3 regions of the Paenibacillus sp. FSL H8-0048 genome follow, and region 1 is predicted to be linked to each of the others. Evidence: riboswitches for the same ligand, from Rfam matches in the RefSeq annotation. Region 1 holds a riboswitch; each other region holds the start of a gene.
What was found. Region 1 has a riboswitch for cyclic di-AMP ahead of NSU18_RS19190 (C40 family peptidase). Riboswitches for the same ligand answer to the same signal wherever they lie in the genome.
Positions count from the first base shown of each region.

Region 2: another riboswitch for cyclic di-AMP. It lies ahead of NSU18_RS16860 (hypothetical protein); the one in region 1 lies ahead of NSU18_RS19190 (C40 family peptidase).
Region 3: another riboswitch for cyclic di-AMP. It lies ahead of NSU18_RS02300 (APC family permease); the one in region 1 lies ahead of NSU18_RS19190 (C40 family peptidase).

Region 1 covers NZ_JBBODF010000001.1:4,510,308-4,516,592, forward strand. Annotated here, with positions in the region: gene NSU18_RS19170 (YwhD family protein) at 1-2, opposite strand, end outside; gene NSU18_RS19175 (M1 family metallopeptidase) at 107-2,122, shown strand; gene NSU18_RS19180 (hypothetical protein) at 2,132-2,965, shown strand; cyclic di-AMP (ydaO/yuaA leader) riboswitch at 3,178-3,316, shown strand; gene NSU18_RS19185 (C40 family peptidase) at 3,374-3,802, shown strand; cyclic di-AMP (ydaO/yuaA leader) riboswitch at 4,191-4,333, shown strand; gene NSU18_RS19190 (C40 family peptidase) at 4,338-4,829, shown strand; gene NSU18_RS19195 (GNAT family N-acetyltransferase) at 5,110-5,595, shown strand; gene NSU18_RS19200 (c-type cytochrome) at 5,722-6,078, shown strand; gene NSU18_RS19205 (4a-hydroxytetrahydrobiopterin dehydratase) at 6,173-6,285, opposite strand, start outside.
Region 2 covers NZ_JBBODF010000001.1:3,979,914-3,986,198, reverse strand. Annotated here, with positions in the region: gene NSU18_RS16885 (ABC transporter permease) at 1-340, shown strand, start outside; gene NSU18_RS16880 (hypothetical protein) at 380-580, shown strand; gene NSU18_RS16875 (AraC family transcriptional regulator) at 660-1,544, opposite strand; gene NSU18_RS16870 (family 43 glycosylhydrolase) at 1,693-3,351, shown strand; gene NSU18_RS16865 (hypothetical protein) at 3,370-3,576, shown strand; gene NSU18_RS16860 (hypothetical protein) at 4,125-4,577, opposite strand; cyclic di-AMP (ydaO/yuaA leader) riboswitch at 4,713-4,882, opposite strand; gene NSU18_RS16855 (WD40 repeat domain-containing protein) at 5,119-6,285, opposite strand, start outside.
Region 3 covers NZ_JBBODF010000001.1:485,229-491,513, reverse strand. Annotated here, with positions in the region: gene NSU18_RS02305 (ABC transporter ATP-binding protein) at 1-573, opposite strand, end outside; gene NSU18_RS02300 (APC family permease) at 761-2,578, opposite strand; cyclic di-AMP (ydaO/yuaA leader) riboswitch at 2,708-2,868, opposite strand; gene NSU18_RS02295 (disulfide oxidoreductase) at 3,095-3,529, opposite strand; gene NSU18_RS02290 (DsbA family protein) at 3,526-4,290, opposite strand; gene NSU18_RS02285 (sensor histidine kinase) at 4,384-6,285, opposite strand, start outside.

The sequences.
Region 1 (6,285 bases):
ACATGTGCACATCCTTTCCATTCACTAATTATTTAATTTTAGCTAATAATGCGGCGATTGCAAACATATACATCCCGTAGATGCTTGTCACGGGAGGAATCATAGTATGAAGCCACATTCATTAAGGTATACCCTCATCTTCGCAGCCCTGGCTGTCCTCACCTTGCTTGGAGGCGGAATATGGTTTCTGTCAGGGCATAGCCCTGCCGTATGGACTGCCTCTGTTCCAAAAGAGGCCAAGTCCCCCGCCATTATCCCCCGGCAGCAGCCCGTGCAGTCCGATCTTTCCGATACGATCTACACATCGGAGACAGAGGCTTTAAGCCAGCGCGTGGTTGAATACCACATGGATGTGGAGCTCCTGCCCGATAAGGAGACCCTGGCCGCCTCCGAGACGCTGACCTGGACCCATCCGGGCGTAAAGCCGGTCCAGGAGCTCTACTTTCATCTGTATCCCAATGCATTCGCATCCGCCAGCACCACCTTCATGAAGGAGTCCGGGGGTACGCTTCGCGGTGACACCATGCCTGCAGGGGGTTACGGGAGCATTACCCTGACAGATTTACGGACCTCCGAGGGCGTCTCGCTAATGCAGCGCACACAATATGTGCAGCCAGACGACGGCAATGTCAATGACAGAACACTGCTCAAGGTCCATCTGCCGCAGCCGGTGAACGGCGGTGAGAGCGTGACGGTAAGGCTTAAATTCGAGGTCAAGCTGCCCAAAATTTTCGCCCGGATGGGAACCGCTGACGACTTCGTGATGGCCGGACAGTGGTTTCCGAAGCTTAGCGTCTATGAGCCGGCCGGCAGAAGAGGACTCAAGGAAGAAGGCTGGAACCTGCACCAGTATCACGGCAACTCCGAGTTTTATAGTGATTTTGGAATCTACAATGTATCGATTTCTGTCCCGCCCGAGTATAAGGTCGCCGCAACCGGGTTTCCGGTGAGGGACGCCAAGGTTGTAAAGGGGCGCAAGATCTATCAGTTCTATGCAGATGACGTCCATGACTTCGCCTGGGCCGCATCGCCTGATTTCGTGGTTGCCGAGAAGGCCTTCTCTGCGCCGCAGGTGCCCGGGGTGAAAATCAAGCTCTATCTGGACCCGCTGCACAAGCATCTCCAGGAGCGCTACTTTCAGGCGGCTGAGGCTGCACTGATGGCATTCAGCAAGTGGTACGGCCCTTATCCGTATTCCACCTTATCGATCGTTGTCCCGCCGGAGTCCGGCAACGGGGCCGGAGGAATGGAGTATCCGACCCTGATTACCGCCTTCGGCGCCACCGACTCTTCACCGGGCACTTCCCTGGAGCGCACAATTATCCACGAGATCGGGCACCAGTATTTCTACGGCCTGGTGGCCAGTAATGAATTCGAAGAAGCCTGGCTTGATGAGAGCTTCACCTCGTATGCCGAAGACCGGCTGATGGAGCAGGAATACGGCGTGGTCTCAAGCCTCCCGCTGCAGTCCAGCCTGGTCTCCTCTTCACAGCCGCTTAAGCTGGAGACCTGGAAATACACCGGTGATGATGCCTACACGCGCAATGTATATATCCGTGGCAAGCTGGTGCTGAAGGATATCGAACGCATCGCCGGGACCAAGAATATGGATGCCATCCTCGCCGCCTATGCCCGCAAATACCGCTTCCAGCACCCGACCACCGCCGACTTCCAGAAGGTTGTGGAGAAAGTGACCAAGCAATCCTGGCAGACTTATTTTGAACGGTATGTCTATGGCGGGGGGGCACCCGACTTCGCAGTTGATGATATCAGGCTCACGGTCAGACGGGACAACAGCGATGGCGGGGACAGCCGCTATAGCGCTGTGGTCGATGTAAGCAATAAAGGCAGCCTGTACCCCGATGTTCCCGTGAAATTCACCTTCGCAGACGGGTACACTGTGCAGCAATACTGGAATGGCGAGGGTAAGTCTACTTCCTTCGAGTTAGCGTATAAAGCGCCGCTGGTCTCCGCAGAGATCGATCCGGGGCATTCCATTCTGCTGGAGAGCAGGCATCTAAATAATTTCAGAATGGCGGAGCTTGAGCCGCGTACACTCTCCCGCTGGACGCTTAGCGCATCTACTCTGCTTGAAACCCTGCTCGGAACTCTTGTCTGGTGAGGTGAAGGAATGGTGAAAAGTTCAATTGCCCGCGGTTGGATCAGTATGAAAGAGCAGTTCTATATATTGATTCTGCTATTTATCTACCGGCTGTTCTGGGGATATTTCCTGTACAAATTCATTAAAAGCGCGGTTGTCCCCGTCCTGCTCCGCTACCCGGATGCGAATGCCGGCGGCAGCGGAATAGGCAGGCTGCTGTACTATATCGAAGGTCAGACCGCGCTGCGCACCGACCCTGCCGTGCAGCACTGGCTGTGGATGCTGCTGGCGCTGACAGTGCTAAGGCTGCTGGTGACTCCCTTTATCCGTGCAGGGCTGCTGCATGAGCTTCACCAGGAGCGCGCCGGAGCGCGGGGACTGTTCTTTTTTCCCGGAATGAGAAAATATGGGCTACCGATGCTGGTGTTCGGCATAGCCGAATGGGCGCTAACCCTCCTGCCGCTCTATTGGCTGCTTCCGCGTATGTACCGTCATCTGCTTAGCGGCGTTCTCGATGTACAGCTCCTGCTCAAGCTGGTGCCTTATGTGCTAGGCTGGCTGCTCTATCTCTTCCTTGTCCGCAAGCTTCTGCTCTATATGCAGTTCGGCTATACCGCAGGTAACGGCATGTTCTCCTCGCTGCTGATCTGTCTGAAGATGCTGATGCCTTCGATCGGTATATCCGTCATTCTGGGAGCGGGAAGCCTGGCCGTAATTCTGCTCTGCAGCGCCTCTGCTCTGTTCTATCCCGGATTGCCGGCTATTATGCTCCGCCAGGCCGCTCCGCTGCCCTCCACGCTGTTCAACATGTGGGGAATCGCTGCCCAGTACCATCTCTGGTCCAGTAAATCATTTCCACAATAATAAGCTGCTGAAGCGGCATACTAAAGAGAGTCACAGCCCCTTATCAGGGAGCAGGACTCTTTTTTGCATGAACCGGAGGACAAAAGCATTTGCAAAAGAGTAAATCCTCTGATACAATGATGGCTGTACTAGTAGTAACAAACTTGTAATATTTAAAGCAAAATCTTCCGTAACTATTGCAATTTAATCAATGCCGATAAGTCACTGTTCTGGTGCATAAAACGCCGAATTCCCTGCACCGGGAAGTGGGGGAACCATATTTTGGGTGAATTGATCTCGCTTTAGAGGGGTCATAGGGGAACCTTCTACCGAATCCTTAAGCTAACCTCGCAGGCCCTGGAAGGAGTACATCTTTTGATTAGTCAGAATTTCAAGAAAAAATGCACCGCAGCAGCGCTGGGTCTTGTGATGGTATTCACACTCGGAGCAGGCAGTGCCTTCGCAGATTCCAAAATGGATACTGTGATTTCAAAAACCATTGGGACGTCGTATAAAACCGGGGGCACAACCACCAGCGGCTTCGACTGTTCCGGATTTACCAAGTATGTGTTCAAGAATGTAGGACTTTCCTTGCCCCGCACCTCGAAAGCACAGTACAAAGTTGGAACAAGTGTATCTAAGAGCAATCTGCGTTCCGGTGATCTCGTGTTCTTCAATACCCTGGGTAACGGAGTGTCCCATGTCGGTATTTATGTTGGAAACGGGAAGTTCGCACAGTCCTCAAGTTCACGTGGTGTAACCATCAGTTCGATGAGCCAGTCCTACTGGGCCAACCGCTACGTTGGCGCCAAACGAGTAATGAGCACAACAGCCTACCAAGCTGTCGCTTACGATTGAACCTTTTGAAGCATACCCCGAATATTTCAGCCTCTAACAACTAAATGTAACTTATACGAGCCCGGGATGATTATTGCCGTAATCATTTCCGGGTTTTTCCTTTTCCTTATTCTACCTTTTACCCGAATCTACAGCCTTGAAACAGCATTTTCTTGCAAAAACAAAGAAAAAATCATATAAAATAATGCCTGCGCATAGTTATGAGTCTTCCGAAAGGGCTATAACTCTAAAAAACAGCAAAAAAGATGCATTAATATGTTATAAGTGATTGCCAAGCGCTTTAGTCTTTGTTACAATTATCGCAGTGAGCTTTTAGTAACATTTTTGTAATTATTGAATCGCTTTTAACAAAGGTTTTGTCATGTATTGAATGAACCGCTAATCCTAATCAACAGTCGTGCCGAGTTCCCTAATGAATTAGGGAAACGGGGGAACCACTTTGGGTGAATTGACCTCCTATTCTAAGAGGGGTCATAGGGGACCTTCAACCGAACCCTTAAGCTAACCTCGTAGGCATTGGAAGGGGTATTTACTTTTGAAGAAGAAGCTAGCAGCCGCAGTACTAAGCTTGTCCATTATCTTCACCATCGGAGCAGGAAGCGCTTTCGCGGATTCCAAAATGGATAAAGTGATCGACAAAGCCATCGGAACCAAATACGTGTCCGGCGGTACATCAACTAACGGGTTTGATTGCTCCGGATTTACAATGTATGTTTTTGATAAGATCGGCATTAACCTGCCCCATCAATCCGGCTCCCAGTATCAGATGGGCACTGCCGTGTCCCGTGACGAGATAAGACCGGGCGATCTGGTATTCTTTAATACCAATGGTAAAGGCGTGTCTCATGTCGGTGTTTATGTCGGTGACGGCGAATTCGCCCATGCCTCTTCCTCACGTGGTGTAACCATCAGTTCGCTGAGTGACAGCTATTACGTCAACCGCTACGTTGGCGCCAAACGAATCATGAGTACAGATGCTTACAAGAATGTAGCTTCGGATTCCCAAGACAATGATGATGTACAATAATTTTTTGCAACCAAACGCTCTTTTCCGAGATTTTTCCCGAAATCTTGGAGAAGGGCTTTTTTTGTCTATAAAATTACTTACCCGCCTCTATATTTGTAAAACACCGATTCTATACTTTCGGAAAATAATTATTGGCGTTTGTCAAGTTTCTGCATTTCCGCAAGGAATTTGCGTCGAAACTGGCCGTTTTTGTATATAATTAATATTAAGAACAAGTGGAAACGGCCTTGCCGTCCCTTTAAAGGATGATACCGTTTCGGCTGGAAGGAGGTCTCCCCTAATGATAAGCTCCCCGTTAACCTTTTACGTGGTGCCTATGGAGCCGCAGCATGCCGCTGAGATCTGTGAGTGGAGCTACAAGCCTCCGTATAATATTTACGGCTGGATGTCCTGGGAGCAGATGCAGGCGCTGGGGGTGGAGTTCGGAGATCCGCAGCTGCGAAGTGAGCAATATGTATCTGTCGTGAACGGGCAGGGGGATCTGTGCGGCTTTGCCCAGCTCTTTCCGATGGAGGGGGTAGTCCGGCTTGGTGTCGGAATGCGGCCCGAGCTGTGCGGCCATGGGATGGGGCATCTGTTCATGAAGGCTATTGTGCAGGCAGCACAGGCGCGTTACCCGGAGCGTGAGATCGACCTGGAGGTGCTGACCTGGAACCAGCGCGCCATCCGCGCTTATCAGAAATGCGGGTTCACTATAACGGATACCTATGAACGCCGCACTCCGACCGGTAATAAGCCTTTTTATTGCATGGTCTATGAGGAATAGCACCAGAAATAGATTGATTTTCAAAAAATGGATCATTTGTGTTCATTTTTTTGACACACATACTATGATAACGCTTCACCTTCCGCTATAATGGAGTCAGCAGCTTACATGGAGGGACGGATGCAGATGCAGAAATGGATCATGAGCGGTTTGTTTTTTGCCGCCTGTGCCTTTGCAGTAATCTTAATGTTTACCTTACCCGGTAAATCTGAGGTAGCCGAACAGAACAAGCCGACCATGCCGGAGGTTGTGCTGGACGCTGCGGGCGCAGAAGCCACAGTGAAGGCCAATTGTATCTCCTGCCACGGTGACCAGCTTCAGGGCGGGGCGGGACCCAGCCTGCAGCAGGAAGGCGCTTCGCATGACGCAGCTCAGATTTACAGCATAGTCACCAAGGGCCGCGGACAGATGCCTCCCTTCAAAGACAGGCTGGCCCCTGAAGAGATTGCGAATGTAGCCTTATGGCTGGCTGAGAAGAAATAAATGTATAATGCCCGTGACGAGGATAACGAATGATCCTTGCACGGGCATTTCTATTGACCAGATATTCCTGTTGTCTTCTTAGGGGCCTTGTCCTCTAGCGGGTCTTCTCGAATGCCTCATTAAATTCATGCGCCTGGCGGAGATCGAGCTTCTCCACATCTGCAGCCAGCCGCAGAACGACCGTCTTGTAATCAATGGTGATATGCG
Region 2 (6,285 bases), 530 kb from region 1:
TGTCAGCCGGACAGAGGATCTGGGGCAGGCCGTGATGCCAGTCATGATGCTGGGCTTCGTCAGCTTCTATCTGCCGCTGTTCAGTATCTCGAACCCGGATACGCTGCTGGTGAAGGTAGCGAGCTTCGTACCATTCACCTCCTCACTGAGCCTGCTGCTCCGTATCGGGGTCGGAGAGGTCGCCGTCTGGGAGATCATGGTCTCGCTGGCAATCCTGCTGGCGACAACCTTCCTCTTCGGCTGGCTCGCCGCCAAGATCTACCGCACCGGCGTCCTGATGTACGGCAAGCGCCCTAGCATCAAGGAGATCAGAAAAGCGATGAAGGCTTATAAAATCTAGGATTATATACAAAATAAAACCTGCTAAGGAGTGTCTAACATGATTAAAAAACAATTCAAAAGCCAACTGGTTTCCCCGCTGTTCCTGGCCTCACTCGCAGCCATTGCTGCCAGCCAAGTGATTCAGCCTAACACAAGCAACTTGATGGATTTCTCGCAAGGCTTGCTGTTAGGCATGGGCCTTGTAGGGATGCTGATGACGATTGTGACCCTGGGTAAATCTAAGAAACGCAGCGAATAAGACGAAGTTGTAGCCATGATATATAAAGCGCGCAACAACAAAACACCCATCCGCCCCCCTAGAGGCAGATGGGTGTTTGCTATACACCATTATTTTTACGAAAGTCAGAAGGGTTAACTCCTGTCCATCTTTTGAATTGTCTGCTGAAGTGGGAGAGGTTCTTGTAGCCTAGACGGTTTGAAATCTCATTTAAAGATATTCTGGGCTGCTGGAGTAATATTTTGGCTTCCTGCAGCTTTAAGTCTGACAGATAGGTACGGGGCGACATTTTATATATTTTTTGAAATACCTCAAGTCCGTAGTTGGGGCTGATCCCAAGCGCAGCGATGATGGGCTGGATGTGAATGGTGTAATCTGAATTTCCCTGGGTGCAATTTTTCTTGAAAGCCCGCTTGATGGCTTCGGCAATTTCTTTGGCGTATTTCGCAGTGGTCATGGACTGCTTAGCACGTATCTCCGTCTGGACCGGCTGGATATCTATCAGCACCTCCAATAATTCGAATAGGACCATTTGTGCTTTTAGCTTCGCTTTGGTGAACGACAACTCAGGCTCATGCAGAATATCTATCCATTTTTGAAGGCACTTTTTCAGCTTAGGATGATACGAACTGGAGGGCGTATAGACCCAGTCGCAGTTTTTCATGATTTGCATCCGCAAGGAGGGCTCGTCTATATCGAAATGAGCACAAAAATAAGTCATCGATGCAGCGGAAATGCATTTATTCGTATGCTCGAACCCGGGCGGAATCAGCAGAATATCATCACGGTTCACAACGAATTGTTCATAATCCATCCTTGTCTCCTGAGTCCCATCCAGCACAATTAGAATCTCAAAGGCATGGTGGGATTCTGTCGTCATGCTCCAATCGGCAGGAACGGTCTGTGTATGTGCGCCAAAAAAGCGTATATTCCAATCAATGCGCGGCAACAGCAGCGTCTGTGCACCTGTGAGATAGCTATTCATCTGTTCCAATTTGCAGCACCTGCCTTTGATTTGGGTAAATCTAGCCGTAATCATCCCATCGCATAAGTACGTTACTAGTTATTATAATATACATAGACAACAGGAAAAGGGTAAATAATATGGCTAAACAGCGAAGGGAAGCAAATCAATGACGAAGATTAATAATCCTATAATCCCTGGAATGGCACCAGATCCCTCTATTATTAGAGTAGATGATGTGTATTATATTGCGACATCTACGTTTCATTGGAATCCCGGCATTCAAATTTTCAAGTCAAACGATTTAGCGGATTGGGAGTTGACGGCCTTTGCCCTGAATAAAGGGGAAGTGAATCTAAGAGGCACAAATACTCCAGCCGGGATCTGGGCCCCGCATCTCTCCTACGATTCCAGGACGAATCGGTACTGGTTAGCCTATTCACATATGTTAAACATGGCAGGCCGTGAATTTAACTCGGATTCCTATGCCATGTGGGCAGAAGATATCCAGGGACCCTGGTCGGAGCCCATCTATCTGACATCCATCGGTTTCGATCCGGCGCTCTTTCATGATGAAGACGGCAAACACTATGTGTCCATTCTTGAATGGGAGACCCGTGAAGGGTATCAGGCGCCTGGACATATTGTGATCGCTGAATTTGATTTGAATGTGGGGAAGATCGCTGGACAATGGCACCGGGTGACGCAAGGCTTCACCAGCCGCGGCTGTGCGGAAGCACCGCAGATCTATAAATATAGAGATATGTACTATCTGCTATTAGCAGCTGGCGGAACGGGTTATGCTCATGGTGTGGAGCTGGGACGTTCGGAGAATATTTTTGGCCCCTATGAAGCGCATCCGTCGGGAGAGCCTATTATCACTTCCTCGCCGCGTCATCTATTCTCACTGGGCAATCCGGATGCCGGGCATTTTGAGATGTATAATCCAGGTTCAATCATGCAAAAAGCAGGTCACGGCTCATTAGTTCAAACCCAAACAGGCGAATGGTACATTGCCCATTTAATGTCACGGCCTGTGGAAGGAACGCTTTTAAACCCATTAGGCCGTGAAACCTCTATACAGAAAATGCATTGGACAGAGGACGGCTGGCTGGAAATGAAGGACGGATCGAATGTAGCCAAAATGGAGGTTGAGGGGTTAACAGGTGTTGAACTAGAGGGGGACAGACTCTCTCATGACGTATTTGATGATTTTAACCGGGAGCACTATGATCTTCACTTTCTGACTCCATACCGGGACCAGCAAGCAGCATGGGTGAATACGGTTGAACGTCCCGGTTACTTGCGCATTCATGGAGAGAATTCTTTCTTCTCGCAGATCAATCCGGCGATGTTGGCCACACGTGCTACCTCCCTTCATTATGAAGTTCAGACCAAGGTGGAGTTTCATCCCGATCATTACTCGGAAACGGCGGGGATGGGGCTATACTATGATTCGAATAATTGGCTGTACGTTCACTTGACCCACTCCGAATCAAAGGGCACTGTTCTATCTGTGCTGCAGGCCAAGCTGGGGGAACGCACCGAGCGGGTCCACCATTACATTCCTGTCCCTGAAGACACAGCGGAGCTCAAGCTGATCTATCATTCAGGCATCGCGAGTATCCATTACCGTTTCGGGGATAACGGGGATTGGCAAGCTTTTATAGAGAATATCGATGCACTCTATCTGTCGGATGAAGGCGTGAACGGGGAGCCGGGGGAGATTGGCGGATTTACAGGCTTGTTCAATTTCATCGGTTCGGTTGATGCCCACCAGCATGACTCCTTCGCTGATTTCGAGTACTATAGAGTGAAGAATTACTAACAGGAGTGGTGAATGGTTGTGAAGAAAAGCAGACAAACCCCCGTGCTGGTCGCGGCCTCTATCCTGCTCATTATTGTCAGCAGCCTGATCCCCTCGGATCAGTCGACATGGCTGGGGGCGTTACAGACCCTAATGCTGGGAGCCGGATTACTCGGCTGCTGTATGGCTTTTTGGCGGTTTGCCAAGGGCGGCAAGGGTGGTAAGAGCGGGAAAGGCAAGAGCTGAGTTCTATGTAATGAACAGTTGGCGGAGACAGGATCGGTTCATGGGATGGTTGAGCTATGAAAGGTGAGCCAGGCACAGTATGGGTGCGTGATGGCGCTGAGAGTCAAGGACTAAGTCGCGGCGGATGCTGCGGCTTTTTTTGATATGCTGTGGGGTCCCGCAAAGTACCTCAGTCATCATCGAAGCCAGAGCCCCATTTTGAGGGGCGGATTTTGTTTTGTAGGCGGACTCAGAGGCCTTTATTTTGTGAAAAAGACCGATTATCTCCCCGTTGCGGACTGAGAGGACGTTAACGGGCTGTTTGGAGCACCAAATGAGGCAGAATGGGTTAATTAAGCGCCTCTCAGTCCGCATGGTCTTCAGAATAGTCTCATTTGCCGAAATAGCGGATTTGTAGTCCGCCGCCCGCCCTCTCCTTCTGCCGCATCCGTATCCTAACTCCGCCACATCAGACTCCTTCTGCCGCATCCGTATCCTAATTCCGCCACAGCCAACTCGTTCCGCCGCACTCATTCCTGTATCCCACGAATCCCGCGTTATTCCCGGTCTCATCCCGCCGAAGGGCGGTGGACCGCAGGCAAGGCCGAATGTGCGGCTGCCATCTGTTCGCGTATTCCTCTAAGCCGGGCCTTCAGCTCGGGGATGCTGCACTCCAGGATCTGGCTGATGTCGGGCAAGGGGAGCTGGATGCCGTACCATAAGGCACTGGCAACGTGATCGTCCCAGTTGAGCACAGAAGCGGAGCGGCTATGGTTCCGCGCGAGCGCGGCACATTGGCGGATGCACTCTCTGTAAGCAGACGCAGCAGCGCTGTCTCCAGTGAGGCTGCCCTTCAGCCACAGTGGATGGAGGGCAGCGAAGGTGGCGGTGGTTGCTTGTTCGGCGCGGGCGCCTTTGTCCAGCAGCAGGCAGCTAAGCGCATAGACGGGACCGCTATATTGCTGGGTGTAGTGGTTGAACCCGGCAGCAGCTGTCAGTTTGGGCGGTAAGGGGTCAGGCATGTGGTCACGTTCCTTTCAGAATCTATACTGTGCAGTTCATTCCAGCGCGCAAAAAACCGCAGGCAGAGGAGGACCTCTGCCTGCGGTTGTGGGTAACAGGGCGTAAGACGCCTGGCACAAAAGCTTGGCGGATCAGGACTCTCTCCTTACGCTTACGAGGTTAGCTGTCGGATTCGGACGGTGAGAGTCGCCCTACCTGCCGGAGACCTGCGCGTGGCATTCTCCTTCGGATTCACCCCAAGTCGGCCTGACGGCCGGATGGTTCCCCCGTTTTCCACAAGACGGAAATTCAGCGTGCATGCATATGCTCATTTTCATGAATGCATTCATTTGCTTTCAACACGAATCATACTCTCTTCGGAGGGGGTTTGTAAAAATGGAAAAGAGTGCTATTCGCCTTGTTTTCAGCAAATGCCTGAATAGCTGCGCATAGGAAAGCCAAAACACCTATATGTAGCAGATTATCCGCCATTTATCTCGCTCAAGCGCTGTTTTTTATTTTTGGCAGACGGCGGTGGGGATGAAGGCCCCTTGTATTAGACTACCACCACAGCGGAACCTTCTGATTCTTCCAGGCAATAATCCGCTTCACCTCACGAACGGCTCCTGTTGTAATCTCATAGCCGCTACGCTCGGTGGCATGAAGGTCCAGGAAATGCAGCATCCCTCCATAAGTCCCCACGGCCAGCAATGTCTCATCCGCATTGACAGCTAAGCCTGATATAGTGCTTCCGGCATAATAACGCCACAGCTCCCGCCCCTCTAGGTCAATGAGCGTCAAGTAGCCATAGGCGTCGCCAATGACAACACCGTCCTTCAGCGCTGCCGCCGCATATACCCGGGCCTCCTCGTTGACAAGCGGATATTCCTGATCTGGCAGAAGCTTGCCTGCTTCCGCATCTTCAAGGGACACGGCGAGGGTAACGCCATTATAGAAGTGGCAGGCATTGTACCATACGCTATGCTGGTCCTTCGTAAATATAGTATAGTGCGGGTAGCTCGATTCCGGATTGAATAAGTGAACCTGTCCTGAAGTTGTGTCATATAAAAGATGGTCGCTGCCCTGGCTGCCGTAGGCAATCCATCTTCCGTCCGGTGAGACGGCACCATGCGGCATGTCAATTTCAATATGCTCCATCTCATCTGCTTTATATTCTTCGAGATCAGGATGCAGCAGCTTCACCTCCCAGGGCTTATCCAGCGCTTGCTGGACCAGGAAAATTCCCTGGCTCGTAACAAGCAATAACGCCCCGCCCCCGTTAAAAGGAATGATCTCCTCCAAGGGTAACTCCTGGTCCAGGCTGTCTAAGTTCAAAACAGTAAAGTCCGGGTCCAGCGCTTGAATCGTTCCATTTAGCTCACGCCATGAAAGCTCGGCAACGACCTCTCCCTGCAACTCGCTGTTCATGGATTGCATAATGGTAATGCCTTGAGTTCCGGCGAGCGCATAGAACTGATTATCAGGAGATGCCCCAACCAGGCTAAACTCGTCGAATACGGAAATAACATCCTTATGCACAGCCACAACTGCATTCTTCTCCCAGGGTGAGCCTATGCTGAACACCACAGCATCATCACTGATGAAATGGATACCGCGAACCGCCTGCATCTCCTTCTGAAAGTGGCCGGAGAGCGGCCACGTTGCCGCCGGCAATTGCGCCCGCAGCTCAGCAATTTCACCATGCTCATTAGCTCCCCGAATCATCTT
Region 3 (6,285 bases), 4.0 Mb from region 1:
GCCTTCCTGCTCATTGAGCTTCTGCAGCAGCTGAAGCACCTCCAGCTGATGGGCCATATCCAGGAAGGTCGTCGGCTCATCGAGGAATAGAATATCTGTCTGCTGTGCCAGCGCCATGGCGATCCAGGCCCGCTGCCGTTGTCCGCCGGAGAGACGGTCAATCGGCCGGTCACGGAATTCATTCATGCCGGTCAGCGCAATCGCATCGGCAATAATGCTGCGGTCTTCAGGCGTGAGGCTGCCGAAGCCCTTCTGATGCGGATACCGTCCATAGCCTACCAGCTCAGATACCGTTAAGCCGTCAGGGGCGGTAGGATTCTGCGGCAGAATCGCCAGCTGGCGGGCCACTTCTTTGGTGGACAGATTGTGAATGGACTTCCCGTCCAGCATTACACTCCCGCTCTTCGGCTTCATGAGCCGGGCCATCGTCTTCAGAATCGTGGATTTCCCCGAGCCGTTTGCCCCGACAAGCGCCGTAATCTTCCCTGTCGGAAGCGACAGATTCAACCCCTTCACAATCATAGTCTCCGCATATCCGATGCTCAATTGCTCTGTATTTAAACGTTCCGACATGATAACACTCCTCATATAAATGTACTGGAGCAAGGCTCCTCTATGATAATTTCGGCTATACAACAGACAAGCTCAATTACTGCTTATAGATTGATGATATTGATTCTCATTATCTCTGTCAACTAAAACGTAAAAACGGCCGCCTCCGCATGAAGCAGAAGCAGCCGTCTTCCTGTAATCTTCTATATTATTTATGCAAATGGAAAGGAACCGTGGCGATGACAATGTCCTTCTGATTCATTAGATAAGAGCGGATGAACAAGCTGGTCTGATTATGCAGCACCGCCTGCCACCAATGCTTGGTCACGAATTGCGGAATCAGGACGGTAATATGATCCGTTGAAGAGGTCTTCCACTCTACTGTATCGATGAACTTCACCAGCGGGCGGATAATGCTGCGGTAGCGGGAGCGCAGGACGATCAGACGTACCCCAGGGTTCCACTCCTCCCACTTCTGCTCCATCTTGTGAATCTCTTCTTCATCGAAGCCTACATATACAGCGACGACATTATCAGTCAATGACTTCGCATAGCTGATCGAATGCAGTACAGCGCGGGTCACACCGGCGACAGGAACGACTACGGTGCTTCCTTTGATACAAGGCTTATCTGTAGCCGGACAGATCCGCAGCTGATCGGCAATATTCATATAATGGCGGTGAATCCGGTGGAACACAATAATGACGACCGGCAGGAAGATGAAGGCCATCCACACGCTGGAGAATTTGGTGATGATGAAGATCATGGTGATCGTTAATGTAGTTAGCATCCCGACCGTATTCACAGCGAACTTGCTCTGCCAGCCTTGCGGCTTCGTCCGGTACCACTGGACCATCATGCCAAGCTGCGACAGCGTGAACGGAATGAATACCCCTACTGCATATAATGGAATGAGTCCTTCCGTATTCCCGTGAAATGCCGCTACCAGCACTGCCGACATCACGCCGAGGAAAATAATACCGTTGGAGAAGCCCAGCCGGTCGCCGCGCACCATGAAGGCATGGGGCAGATATTTGTCTTTGGCGAACATGAACGCCAGCAGCGGGAAGGCTGAGTACGCCGTGTTGGCTGCCAGGAACAGGATAACCGCCGTAATCCCCTGAATGAAGAAGTACAGTCCGCCGCGGCCGAAGGTAGACTCGGTAATCTGTGAGACCACGGTGGCCTTCTCATCGGGCATAATGCCGTACCAGTAAGCGAGCAGCGTAATGCCTGTGAACATCACCCCGAGAATGAGGCCCATGAGCATCAGCGTTTTGGCTGCATTTTTCTCCGCCGGCGCTTTGAAGTTAGGAATAGCATTGGAGACAGCCTCAACCCCGGTCAGAGCCGAACAGCCGGAGCTGAATGCCTTCAGCAGCAGGAACATACTCACGTTCGACACCGCCGAGCCAATCTCAGGAATTTGCGCATGAGCGCCGCCAGTTAGATATTTGAAGATCCCTGCGATAATCAGCACGAAGATGGAGACGACGAACAGATAGACCGGGATAGCGATGAACGAAGCCGATTCGGTCACCCCGCGCAGATTAACAATCGTTAAGAGTACGATAACAGATACCGCTATGAGGACACTATGATTATGCAGACTTGGAAAAGCTGAAGTGATCGCATCCGTCCCCGCCGAGGCGCTTACGGCCACCGTCAGAATGTAATCCACCAGCAGCGAGCCGCCGGCCAGTAAGCCGGTATGCACCCCAAGATTGCTTTTGGCGACAATGTACGCGCCCCCGCCCTGGGGATAAGCGAAGATCGTCTGCCGGTAGGACAAAATCAGAATAGCCAGCAGGCCCAATACGGCTAATGCGATTGGCAAGGAGTACCAGATGGCGGTGAACCCGGCGGCCACCAGTACGATTAGAATTTGTTCTGTTCCGTAGGCTACAGACGAGAGCGCATCAGAAGACAGGACAGCCAGTGCTTTCACCTTGGATAACTTTTCATGATCGAGTTCGTTCGACTTCATCGGACGCCCGATCAATAGTCGTTTTACCTTGCTTACCATTGTAGTAACAGTTCCTCTCTTGGTTAAGTTGAAACGGGCTTTCCCTGCGCTGTTTTCATAAGTGGATTTCATAAATGCAGGCACCAAAATAAGCATACGGAAATGATCCGCATGCCTTAGAGTGCATGGTCATTATCCCACTTGTAGCTTACGAGGTTAGCTGGCGGATTCGGACTGTGGTAGCCCTACGGTTACAGGCCCTTGCGGCCCGTTCCGATTCACCCCTTTTGGCCTTGGCCAAAGTGTGGTTCCCCCGTTTTTCCATCCGGAAAATTCAGCGCATATTCAACTTCTCACAAGGACTAATATTAAGCTACAACGCGTCTTCCGTAAAGCGTGGAAACAAATGAAAAAAGAATGAAAAGCACTCAAAACAACCAAATTCATCATCCGGTATGTCTTGGTCTTTCATTCTCTTTCATTATCCCTTTAACACGTGATTTTACAGGGTTTTTGTATATTATTTTTTGCTAAAATTAAGGGCATTCTCTTCTCTTCCTTCTGCCCCTCAGCTTCTTACTCCGCAGGCTCCTCCTTGCGTCCTGTCCAGAGCAGAATGGAGATTAAGGCAAAGGCTATAAGTGCAAGCAGAGGGACCGTTACAAATCCGAACCAATTCAGATAGTCCTTGTTGCACGGTACGCCGATGGTGCAGGGAAGCACCTTGCTAAGGGCGGGAATTTTCTGCTCTGCATAGTGATAAATAGAGATGCAGCCCCCGATCAGACTAAGAGGAAGCACATAAGGAATGATCCGCTTGTCCGCCCGGTAGGTGGCGATCCCCAGCAGGAACAGCTGCGGGTACATGAAGATCCGCTGGAACCAGCACAGCCTGCACGGCTCGTAATGCAGGACCTCACTGAGATACAGGCTACCCGCTACAGCCACCACACAGACGAACCAGGCCAAGTACAGACAATTACGCCGGCAGAAGGCAGAGAAGGCGGTCATTGGGCGGCTCCTGCTCCCGCTGCTGCTGTTGCTGCCTGAATCTGGGCATCAATCGCCTCCATATTGAAGGGCTCCTTCACCTTGATGCCGTTCACATACAAGGATGGCGTATTCGTTACGCCCGTATCGGTGCCCACCTGAATATCCCGGTCCAGCTCCTTCTCATAGGTACGGTCATCAATATCCTTACGTAGCAGATCATAATCCACCGGCAGGTCCAGCTGCTTGGCAAGACTCACCAGGAAGTCAGATGTAGCCCACTCCTCTTCTTCATTTCCCTGATTCGCATAGATCGCATCAAAGTACTTCCAGAACGCTTCCTGGTTCTGATGATACACCGACAGCGCAGCCAGGGAGGCTGTTCTGGAATCCTTGCCGATAAAGGCCAGATTCACGAAATAGAAGGCCGCTTTATTTTGGTCCACATAACCTTGAACGATCTGCGGTTTGATCACACCGGTGAACTGGGCGCAAGCCGGGCATTTGAAATCGCCGAATTCCACAATTTTGACCGGAGCATCCTCCTTGCCAAGCCGCATCATTTCGCTGTAATTGAAGGCAACTGGCTTACTGTCTGTACCGGCAGGCGAAGAGTCCTTCGAAGCCAGCATGAATAAGCCTACAAAAATAATAACGACAATAGCTACCGTACTCACGATCAGAATTCTCGTTTTCTGCTTCTGCTGTTCCTGCTCTGCCCTGCGCTTCTCCTGCTTGCTCATCTGGGGAGCCATGACAGTGTTCTTTTTTGTTTTGCTCAAAGAGAGTTCCTTTCCGTCCTCAGGACTGTCGTGATAAAAGAATAGTTACTTTCAAATTATATAATGTTAACTCTCTTGTTGGCAATCGCTGTCTTATACGGCTTCGTTCTCGTCTGCCGATTTCCCTTCCCCGGTATCCTTGCCGAAGAATACCTCCGGGGAATGCTCCTGCGACTGCAGCTTAATCCTGAAGAAGAATTGTGTGCCGCCACCCTCTGCCGGTTCTGCCCAGATCTCCCCTTGCATCAGGTCTACCAGCTTCTTGCAGATCGCAAGGCCCAGACCTGTACCGGGGTATTTGCGGGTATGCGACCCGTCCACCTGGGAGAAGGACTGGAAGAGCAGCTGCAGCTTATCCGGAGAGATACCAATGCCTGTGTCGCGCACCATGAATTGCAGAGCCTGAGCGGTCTCTCTGACGCCATAGGATTCCACCTTCACCATTACCGTACCGGATGGCGTGAATTTCACCGCATTACCGATCAGATTGATCAGAATCTGGCGGACACGCGCCGCATCCCCGGTGAACTTGTCGGGAAGCCCCTCTTCGATCTCAAGCTTCAGGGATAACGGCTTGTCTTGTGTGCTCACCGTGAACAGATCCATACAGCCTTGGAGCAAAGCCCTCAGCCCGAAAGTATCTTTGTTCAGCGAGAGGCCGTCCGCCTCCAGGCGGGAGATATCGAGAATATCGCTCATCACATGCAGCAGAGCGTGGCTGCTTGTACTCTGAAGCCGCAGAAGCTCCAGATGCTCTGGATTGCTGATCTCCTCGGCCAGCAGCTGGTTGACGCCGATAATGCCGTTCAGTGGTGTGCGGATCTCATGGCTCATGGTGGCGAGGAACTCGCTTTTCATCGTCACAGCACTCTCCGCGGCATCCCTGGCCTCCAGCAGCTCATACTGATACTTCATCAGAGCAGTCACATCCTCGGCCACAATATAGACCCACTGCTCCGTATGATGCAGCAAAGGAAAGACGGTGACACTGCAGATCAGCTGCTCCCCGCCTTTGCTCCGGACCTTCAGCTCCAGCTTGGAGGACTGCCCCCGTGAAGCGCGTGTTACAGCATCCCGTACGGCCGCTTCATCCCGTTCGCTGTACAGGATCGCCTTATAATTCCCCAGTTCTTCTCTGCTATATCCGGTAATGGCCCGAAGAGCAGGATTAGCACTGATAATCTTCTTGCGTGCAGGATCAATACAGATCACCATATCAGGGTTATGCTCGAACAAGGCAGTATACCGCTGCTCATTGAAGGCTGCAGACTGGAGTATCCGCTGCCGGTCCCTGTACAGCAGAGCAAGGACAATCGACACAATGAACAGGAAAGAGCCGCAGAGAATCATTGCCAGTATGGAGTCCTGTAAATAAAGCACTTGTCCGGCAGCACTGGATTGTTCTCCTATGGGGAATGTAGCGCCCGCCATGGCAGCGTAATGAATGCCTGTGAACGCGCCGGTCAGGGTCAGGACAAGCAGCAGCTTTTTGAAGCTGAACATATTATAGGCCTGCTCCAGCCATTTCGGATCATAAGATGCGGTGACCACCGGGACAATCAGGGCGAACAATACCGCCAGTGTAATAGAGAAGGCGCCTTGCTCATAAGTTGCCGTAAGTCTCATCGACAGAATGCCGCTGAAATGCATAATCAGGATGCCGCTGCTGAACAAGAGTCCGCCCAGAGCCAGATAGACCCTGCTGCGGGTGTGCGGGTTATTCAGCATAACTAACAGCATATAAGAAGCTGCGACGGGGATCACTAGAGAGAACGCCAGGAGAGGCAGATTATACGATACAGGAACGCCCATTTCCATTGCGCGCATCCCGATGAAATGCATGCTCCACAGGCCTGTGCCAAGCACCAGAGAGATGAGCAGGATGAACCGGGAGCTCCGATGGCCGCGAAGCAGACGTTCCGTCAGGTCCAGCGCCGTGAAGCAGGAGAGAAAGGCTATCGCAACCGACAAGAGGACAAGCAGATCATTGTATGT